2 regions of the Rhizobium sp. AN80A genome follow, and region 2 is predicted to be linked to the other one. Evidence: riboswitches for the same ligand, from Rfam matches in the RefSeq annotation. Region 2 holds a riboswitch; the other holds the start of a gene.
What was found. Region 2 has a riboswitch for S-adenosylmethionine ahead of metA (homoserine O-succinyltransferase). Riboswitches for the same ligand answer to the same signal wherever they lie in the genome.
Positions count from the first base shown of each region.

Region 1: another riboswitch for S-adenosylmethionine. It lies ahead of P3R82_RS23420 (O-succinylhomoserine sulfhydrylase); the one in region 2 lies ahead of metA (homoserine O-succinyltransferase).

Region 1 covers NZ_JASJPX010000003.1:2,377,949-2,382,361, forward strand. The annotation lists gene P3R82_RS23405 (hypothetical protein) at 1-818, shown strand, start outside; tRNA gene P3R82_RS23410 (tRNA-Gly) at 870-943, opposite strand; gene P3R82_RS23415 (2'-deoxycytidine 5'-triphosphate deaminase) at 1,014-2,108, opposite strand; SAM riboswitch at 2,182-2,260, shown strand; gene P3R82_RS23420 (O-succinylhomoserine sulfhydrylase) at 2,304-3,488, shown strand; gene apaG (Co2+/Mg2+ efflux protein ApaG) at 3,695-4,087, shown strand; gene P3R82_RS23430 (Hsp33 family molecular chaperone) at 4,106-4,413, opposite strand, start outside.
Region 2 covers NZ_JASJPX010000003.1:2,991,277-2,995,689, forward strand. The annotation lists gene P3R82_RS26405 (GntR family transcriptional regulator) at 1-562, opposite strand, end outside; gene P3R82_RS26410 (aldose epimerase family protein) at 676-1,698, opposite strand; gene metA (homoserine O-succinyltransferase) at 1,803-2,726, opposite strand; SAM riboswitch at 2,762-2,839, opposite strand; gene P3R82_RS26420 (ABC transporter ATP-binding protein/permease) at 2,991-4,413, shown strand, end outside.

The DNA of each region.
Region 1 (4,413 bases), 610 kb from region 2:
TCGAAAAGAACGTGGGCGATCGTGATATCAACGCTCTCAGGGCGTCTGACTTCACCAGATGGTTCAATGGGTGGAGAAAGAAGGGAAAGCACCGCCGAGCAACCGGCGCAATCAAGCTTCTCCGGTTGATCCTGTCATATGGTGCTGGCGAGAGATTGCGAGGATGCAAGGACGCTAGGGCAATCCTGGCTGACATGCGATTTGAGCAGCCGGCGCCGCGCGACGTGTTCATGACCTACGAGCAGTGCTTGGCAATCGTGAAGAAGAGCGCGGAGCTCAAATGCCCGTCCATCGGGTTCGTCGAGGCGGTCAAGTTCGAGACCGCGCTGCGACGCATCGACGTGATCGGCGAATGGGCGCCATCGGAAGAAGGTGGTCCATTCAAATGGGCTGGTCTAACGGCGCCGCGCGACTTGTCGCGAGATATGATCCTGTCCATCAAGACGAGCAAGACGGGAGCGCCAGTGGCGCGCGACCTGAAAAGCTACCCGTTGGTGGTCGAGGCTCTAAAGGCCTACTCGCTACCCGATATCGGCCCGCTCGTGATCGATGAGGATTACGGCAAGCCCTACTGGGAAAACCGCTACGCGACCAAGTTTAGAGCGGTTCGCGATGCGGCTGGCGTGCCAGACAATGTCTGGTCAATGGATACCCGTGCTGGCGCCGTTTCGGAGACGGTGGAAGCAACGGGCTCTATCGAAATGGCCAGCGATCTAGCTACCCACACGACGACGAAGATGACAAAAAAGTACAGTCGCGGCGACGGTCTTGAGACCAGCCGCAAGATTGCCGAAGCACGTAACGCTAAGCGCAAGTGACACGGCAGTGAAACGAGTGAAACGCCGTTATACTTAAGTTATTGAATTTGCTGGAGCGGGTGAAGGGGATCGAACCCTCGTCGTCAGCTTGGGAAGCTGCTGCTCTACCATTGAGCTACACCCGCGTTACGCGCAGATTTCCAACAGATGATGATCGCTGTCAAGCGGCCTTGAAGCACTTGCCGGTGATGTGGCTCAGATCCGGAAGTGCTTGGAGAGCTTGAGGCCCTGCGCCTGGTAGTTGGAGCCGAGGCCGGTGCCGTAGAGGCTTTCGGGGTGTTCCTGCATGTGCTCGTAGACCAGGCGGCCGACGATCTGGCCGTCTTCGAGAATGAAGGGGACCTCGTGGCTGCGGACTTCGAGGACGGCGCGGCTGCCTCGGCCGCCGGCGGGGGCGTGGCCGAAGCCGGGGTCGAAGAAGCCGGCGTAATGGACGCGGAATTCGCCGACCAGCGGATCGAAGGGCGTCATCTCGGCGGCGTAATGCGGCGGCACGTGGACCGCCTCGCGCGAGACGAGGATGTAGAATTCGTCGGGATCGAGGATCAGTTCGTTACGACCACGGCTGTAGATCGGCTCCCAGAAATCGAAGATGTCGTGCTGTGCCTTCTTGTCGACGTCGACGACGGCCGTGTGATGCTTGCCGCGATAGCCGATCAGGCCGTCCTTGTCGCCGGCGAGATCGATCGACAGCGCGATGCCGCCGCCCGAGACATTCGGCTTTGTGCTTGCGACCAGCGTCTCGGCATCGTGCAGCGCCAGCAGTTCCGGCTCGCCGAGCAGCGACTGGCCGATGCGGAAGCGGATCTGCGACAGGCGCGAGCCGCGACGCACGACGATCGGGAAGGTGCGCGGCGAGATTTCGAGATAGAGCGGGCCGGAATAGCCGGCCGGGATCTTGTCGAACTCCTGCGCGTAATCGGTGATGACGCGGGTGAAGATATCGAGGCGACCGGTCGAGCTTTTCGGATTGGCCGAGGCCGACATGTCGGCCGGCAGATCGAGGCGCTCCATCAAGGGAACGATGTAGACGCAGCCGGTTTCGAGAACCGCGCCCTCCGTGAGATCGACGACATGCAGCTTCAACCGGTCGAGCTTGTCGGAGACGAGACTGGTGGGACCGGGCATGAAGCTGGCGCGGACGCGAAACGCCTTGGCGCCGAGGCGGAGATCGAGGCTCGCCGGCTGGACCTGGTCGCTGTCGAGTTCGCGCTCGGCGACGAGCCGTCCGGTCTCGAATAACGCCGCGATCGCGCGGTCTGCCAATATTCCTGTTTCGCGAGCCATCATGCCCCATCCATAATTTGCCGCAGACAAAACCAAAATCGAGGAATTGACGCAAGCACGCAACGGCAGTATTGCAGCTTTATCCCGTGGTGATTTGGCCGGTCGGCTTGCAGCCACGTTAAACAAGTGGCTAAATAGACCGGGTTGAAACCGGTCTGCATTCGCGGCCGGTTTTTTTGTGTTTGAAAGTGGTGATTCATGAGCAAGACCTGGCGCCCGGCAACTCAACTGGTTCATGGCGGAACGCTGCGCTCGCAGTACAGCGAGACCTCAGAGGCGATCTATCTGACGCAAGGCTTCGTCTACGACAGCGCGGAAGCCGCCGAGGCGCGCTTCAAGGGCGAGACCGAAGGCTATATCTACGCCCGCTACGGCAGCCCGACCAACGACATGTTCGAAAAGCGCATGTGCGCGATGGAAGGCGCGGAAGAAGCCCGCGCCACCGCATCGGGCATGGCAGCCGTCGCCGCCGCCATCCTCTGCCAGGTGAAGGCCGGCGATCATATCGTGGCCGCCCGCGCGCTGTTCGGTTCCTGCCGCTGGGTGGTCGAGACGCTGGCGCCGAAATACGGCATCGAATGCACGCTGGTCGATGGCCGCCACCTGGAGAACTGGGAAAAGGCGATCCGCCCCAATACCAAGGTGTTCTTCCTCGAAAGCCCGACCAACCCGACGCTCGAAGTGGTCGATATCGCGGGCGTCGCCAAGCTTGCCAACCAGGTCGGCGCAAAGGTCGTGGTCGACAACGTCTTCGCGACGCCGATCTTCCAGAAGCCGCTGGAACTCGGCGCCCATATCGTCGTCTACTCCGCCACCAAGCATATCGACGGCCAGGGCCGCAGCCTCGGCGGCGTGATCCTGTCTGATCGCGAATGGGTGACCGAGCATCTGCAAGACTACTACCGCCACACCGGTCCGGCCATGTCGCCGTTCACGGCCTGGACGCTTCTGAAGGGTCTCGAGACGCTGCCGCTGCGCGTCAAGCAGCAGACGGAAAATGCCGGCAAGATCGCCGACTTCCTCGCCGAGCAGAAGCAGGTGGCCAAGGTGATCTACCCCGGCCGCAAGGACCATCCGCAGGCCGATATTGTCGCCAGCCAGATGAAGGGCGGCTCGACGCTGGTGGCGATCGAGCTCAAGGGCGGCAAGGAAGCGGCGTTCGCGCTGCAGAATGCGCTCGATATCGTCAAGATCTCCAACAATCTCGGCGATGCCAAGAGCCTGATCACCCATCCGGCGACGACCACGCACAAGAACTTGACGGACGAGGCGCGCGCCGAACTCGGCATCTCTCCGGGCACCGTGCGCCTGTCGGCCGGCATCGAGGATACCGACGACCTGATCGAGGATTTCGCGCAGGCGCTGTCGAAGATCAAGGCCTGATCAAGAATAGCCGGCCGGGTCGATGTGGCCCGGCCGGATTTAAACGCGCATATTGGAAATTCACTCGCGCCAGACTGGTATGGTATTAGTCTTAACGCGCGAATTTTTCGCGCTTACAGCCAATTGATTGCGGATTCCGGCCTGGTTTATTGACCTGCAGCACCTCTTATAAGATACCAGTAAGGTATTCTTATTATGGTGTAGGCATGTACCGCGCCCTGACACGAGATATTGAAGTGGTGGTCGAGCCCTTTTACCTGGAGGAGCAATCCGACCCGGACGACGATCGCTATGTGTGGGGCTACCGCATCGTTATCAGCAACAATTCGGACCTCACGGTACGCCTCGTCAATCGCTACTGGAACATAACGGACCAGAACGGCGTCGTCGATGAAGTGAGCGGCGCCGGCGTGGTCGGCGAGCAGCCGACACTCAGCCCAGGTGACACATACGAATACTCGTCGGGCTGCCCGCTCGATACGCCCTCGGGCCTGATGTTCGGCCACTACCAGATGCAAACCGACGAAGGCGAGATTTTCCAGGTGGAAATTCCCGCCTTCTCGCTTGATTCACCTGGCCTGCTCAGAGTGCTGAACTGATCACCCTTCGCTAACCGATCACTCCGCCGCCTGCGCGAGCTCTTCCGCTTCGAAGCGATAGGTCGTCGAGCAGAACTCGCAGGTCACCGCGATCTTGCCCTCTTCCTGGCTCGCCTCGATTTCCTCGGCAGAGAAGCCCTTGAGCACGCCCTTGATCTTCTCGCGTGAGCAGGAGCAGCGGTCGAACACTTCGCGCGGCTCGTAAACGCGCACGCCGCGCTCGTGGAACAGCCGGAACAGCAGGCGCTCGACGCCGACCTGCGGATCCGTCAGCTCATCTGCGTGGATGGTTTCCACCAGCGAACGCGCTTCGGCCCAGGCATCGT
Region 2 (4,413 bases):
GGCCGCTCGCCGTCAGCGCGTCGTAGAGCGAGCCTTCGCCGCCGGCGGTGTCATCGAGGAATTTTATGGGGACCACGGAGCGATCGATCGCCAGCGGCAGCCCGTCGGCAAGACGCAGGCGATCGAGGCGCAAGACGCGCTCGTCGACGCCGAGGCCCAGCAGGAAGGCTTCCTCCGGCGAGGGTTTGTTGATGGCGCGCGAGAGGATCCTCGCCGCCGGCACGCGCCCGCGCGAGCGCATGTCTTCCGAGAAGGACGAGAGCCGCCAGAGCGACTGTTCCATGCGCTCGACCTTGGCGGAGACGAAGGTGCCGCTGCCGTGGCGCGATTCCAGCGTGCCCGTGTTGAGGAGATCGCGATAGGCGGTGCGCACCGTGACGCGGCCGATCTTCAGGGCTTCGGCCAGATCGCGTTCGCTCGGCAATGCGGCACCAGGCTTCAGCAGGCCCTCGTTGATCAGGCCGGTCAGTGCCTGCGCAAGACGACGATAGAGAGGCCCGCTGCGCGCTGTGTCGCGCAGTCCGCGCGTGTCGATCTCCGCTATCAGACTGGTTCTATCCATGAGATTAAAATAGAACCTCTTTGGAACCAATTGCAAGTGCCAACGCGCACAAAAAAACCCTCGCAAAGTTCCGCGAGGGTTTGATGACATCAGGAGTGGTCGGCTTTTCGCCGTCAGTTCTTCGAGAATATGTAGTCGGTTTCCTGGCGCAGCACTTCGCCGGGGCGCAGAACCGCGTTGGGGAAGCCCTCATGGTTGATGGCGTCCGGCCAGATTTGCGTTTCCAGGCAGAAGCCGGCGAAGGGGCCGTATTTGCGGCCACCGATGCCGGGTACCGGCACATCGAGCTTGAAGGCGGCGTAGAACTGGACGCCGGGCTCGGTCGTGCGCACTTCCATCGAGACGCCGGAATAGAGGCTGCGCGCGAGCACCACGGAACGCTTGGCGACACGTTCGGACGAGAGGCAGAAATTATGGTCGTAGAGCGCCTGAGTGTCGCCCTCGAAGCGCTTCAGCGAGGCCATTTCGCGGAAATCGAATACCGTTCCTTGCACCGGGCGGATCTCGCCGGTCGGGATCTGGCGCTCGTCGGTCGGAAGATAGCTGTCGGCGGCGATCATGATGTCGTGGCCCAGCGTGTCGTCGCGGCCGTCGAGATTGAAATAGGCGTGCTGGCAGACATTGGCGATGGTCGGCTGGTCGCTCGTCGTCTCGTAAACCACCGAGAGCTCGCCATCGCCATGCACGCGGTAGGTGACGAGGATGGTGCAATTGCCGGGATAGCCGCCGCGACCATCGGCATCGACGATCTTCAGGACGACGCGGTCGCTGTCGTGCTCGACGATCGTCCAGTTGCGCAGCGCGATGTTTTCGAAGCCGCCATGCAGGTGGCTGACGCCGTTTTCGTTGAGGTCGAGCTGATAGCTATTGCCATCGAGCGTGAACTTGCCGCCGCCGATGCGGTTGGCGTTGCGGCCGGGCGTCGCGCCGAAATAGGCGGAGTGCGCGGGATAGCTGTCGAAATCGTCGAACCCAAGGGTCAACGGCGCATCATGACCCTCGAGCCTGAGGTCCTGGATGACTGCGCCCCAGGTGATCACCTTGGCGGTCAGGCCGCCGCCCGAGATTTCGACGCGATGGACGGTCTCGCCCGTCTTCGTCGTCCCAAAAACGTCCCGCTTCAATCCATCCGCCATCCTGTTTCCTCCCCGGTTCGCGTCCACAATTTCGGGCCAGAACCTGCTCTCAATTGAATGAAATCGCAACCGCCGCGCTATAAAAACAAGCGAGACGAAAAGCCTCAGCCGTCCTCGCCAATATCTTCCAGATTGTAGGGTGTCGTCTGGTAGATTTCGTTGATCCAGTTGCCGAAAAGCAGATGCGCGTGGCTGCGCCAGCGGTTCTGCGGCGGGATCGACGGGTCGTTGTGCGGGAAGTAGTTGTGCGGCATCTTGATCGGAACGCCGGCATTCACATCGCGGAAATACTCGTCGGCGAGCGACGTCGAATCATATTCGACGTGGTTGAAGATATAGAGCCGGTTGCCCTTCTTCTCGTGAACGAGGCAGACGCCCATCTCGCTCGATTCCATCAGGATTTCGAGCGTGTCGGATTTTTCGATGTCGGCGCGCCGCACTTCCGTCCAGCGCGAGACCGGGACCTCGAAATTGTCGGAGAAACCGTTCAGATAGACCGACGATGGCTTGAGGTTCTTGTGGCGATAGACGCCGAAGGCCTTTTCCGTCAGCGCGTGCTTCGGAATATCGTGAAAATGGTAGATCGCGGCCATCGCGCCCCAGCAGACATTCATCGCGGAGTGCACGTTGGTGCGCGTCCAGTCGAAAATCTGCTGCATTTCATGCCAATAAGTGACGTCTTCGTATGGAAGCGTTTCGATCGGCGCGCCGGTGATGATGAAGCCGTCGAACTTCCGGTGTTGGATCTCCTCCCAGGTCTGGTAGAAGGAGAAGAGATGGTCTTCCGAGGTGTTCTTCGCCTTGTGGTTCCCGACGCGAACAAGCGACAGCTCGACCTGCAGCGGCGAGGCGCCGATGAGGCGCGCCATCTGGATCTCGGTCTTGATCTTGTTCGGCATGAGGTTCAGAAGCCCGATCTGCAGGGGGCGAATGTCCTGACGGATCGCGGCCGTCTCGGTCATCACGCGCACACCTTCCTGAACCAGGGTTTCAAAGGCGGGCAGGGTATCGGGGATCTTGATCGGCATAGCGGTCACTCGATGAAAAATACGAATATATCGCTATCGGTCCGCACGCGGCCCTTTAGCAACTTCTTTAACGTGGCTGCAAGCCGGCCGGCCAAATCACCACGGAGCGCTCTAAATAGCGCCAGTCGGGCCGCGAATCAATCGTCGAAAGAAACCGCCTCGTCGGCGCCATGGTCACTCCCCCGTTACCTGATGCTAGAAACTGTTGCTGGACAGGCTGACTCACGGTGCTATTCAGGTGCTACAGACGCGTAAGGAAGCATGATGGCAGAGGACGTCAAAAGCAGACCGAGCATCCAGGGGCAGGACCGGGTCGGGTATGATCTCAGCCTGATCTTCCGTCTCAAGGTGATGTTTTCGGCATTCTGGCATTCCAAGGTGCGCGTGCCAGTGCTCATTCTCTCGACGGCGTTGATCGGCATCATTCTGGCGACGGCCTATGCCACGGTCATTCTCAACCAATGGAACGCGCCATTCTACGACGCCATCTCGCGTCGCGATCTGCCGGGGTTTTTCTACCAGCTGAAGATCTTCGCGTTGATCGCCGGCATGCTGCTCCTGCTCAACGTGATCCAGGCCTGGCTCAACCAGATGACGGCGCTCTATATGCGCGAGGGGCTGACACGCGATCTCGTCGACCAGTGGCTGCAGCGCAAGCGGGCGCTCAGGCTCGCTTCCAGCGGGCTGATCGGCGTCAATCCGGACCAGCGTCTGCATGAGGATGCGCGCAATCTGGCGGAAAGCACCACGGGGCTCGTCATCGGCCTGGTACAATCGACGATCCTCCTGGTGAGTTTCATCGGCGTTCTCTGGGAGTTGTCGAGCGGCTTCGTCTTCCGCTTCGGTGAATACGCCTTTTCCATTCCAGGCTATATGGTCTGGGCGGCGATCTTCTACGCCGCGTCCGCCTCGGTGCTGAGCCAGCTCGTCGGCCGCAAGCTCGTCAAGCTCAACGCGGACCGCTTCTCCAGGGAGGCGGAGCTGCGTTTCGCGCTGATGCACGCCAACGAGAACATTCCGGCGATCACGGCTGCGCGCGGGGAAGAGAACGAGCGGGGGCGGATCAACACCGACATCAGCGCCGTTCTCGCCGTCATCAAGAAGCTGGCGATGGCCAACGTCAACCTGACCTGGGTGTCAGCCGGCTACGGCTGGCTCGTCGTCGTCATTCCGATCATCGTGGCGGCGCCCGCCTATTTCTCCGGCGGCCTCACCTTCGGTCAGCTGATGATGTCGGTCGGCGCCTTCAACCAGGTGAACACGGCGCTGCGCTGGTACGTGTCGAACTTCGGCCCGATCGCCGAATGGCGCGCGACCTTGATGCGCGTCACCGATTTCCGCCAGGCTCTGACCACCATGGGCGACGATGTCGATCTCAAGGAGACGATCGCCTATGAACGCAGCGCGCCGGGCACGCTGACGCTCGAGGATGTGACCATCGCCACCAAGATGGACGAGGAGATCGACCAGTGCGGCGGCTTCCGGCTGCAGGAAGGCAGCGTCACCATCAAGGCCGGCGAGAAGGTGATGATCAACGGCGATCACAACGTCAATCGCAAGCTGTTGTTCCTGGCCATGTCGGAGCTGTGGCCCTGCGGAAGCGGCAAGATCGGCCTGCCACCCACCGACGACATGCTGTTCGTGCCGCAATCGGCCTATATTCCGGGTGGCACGCTGCGCGAAGCGC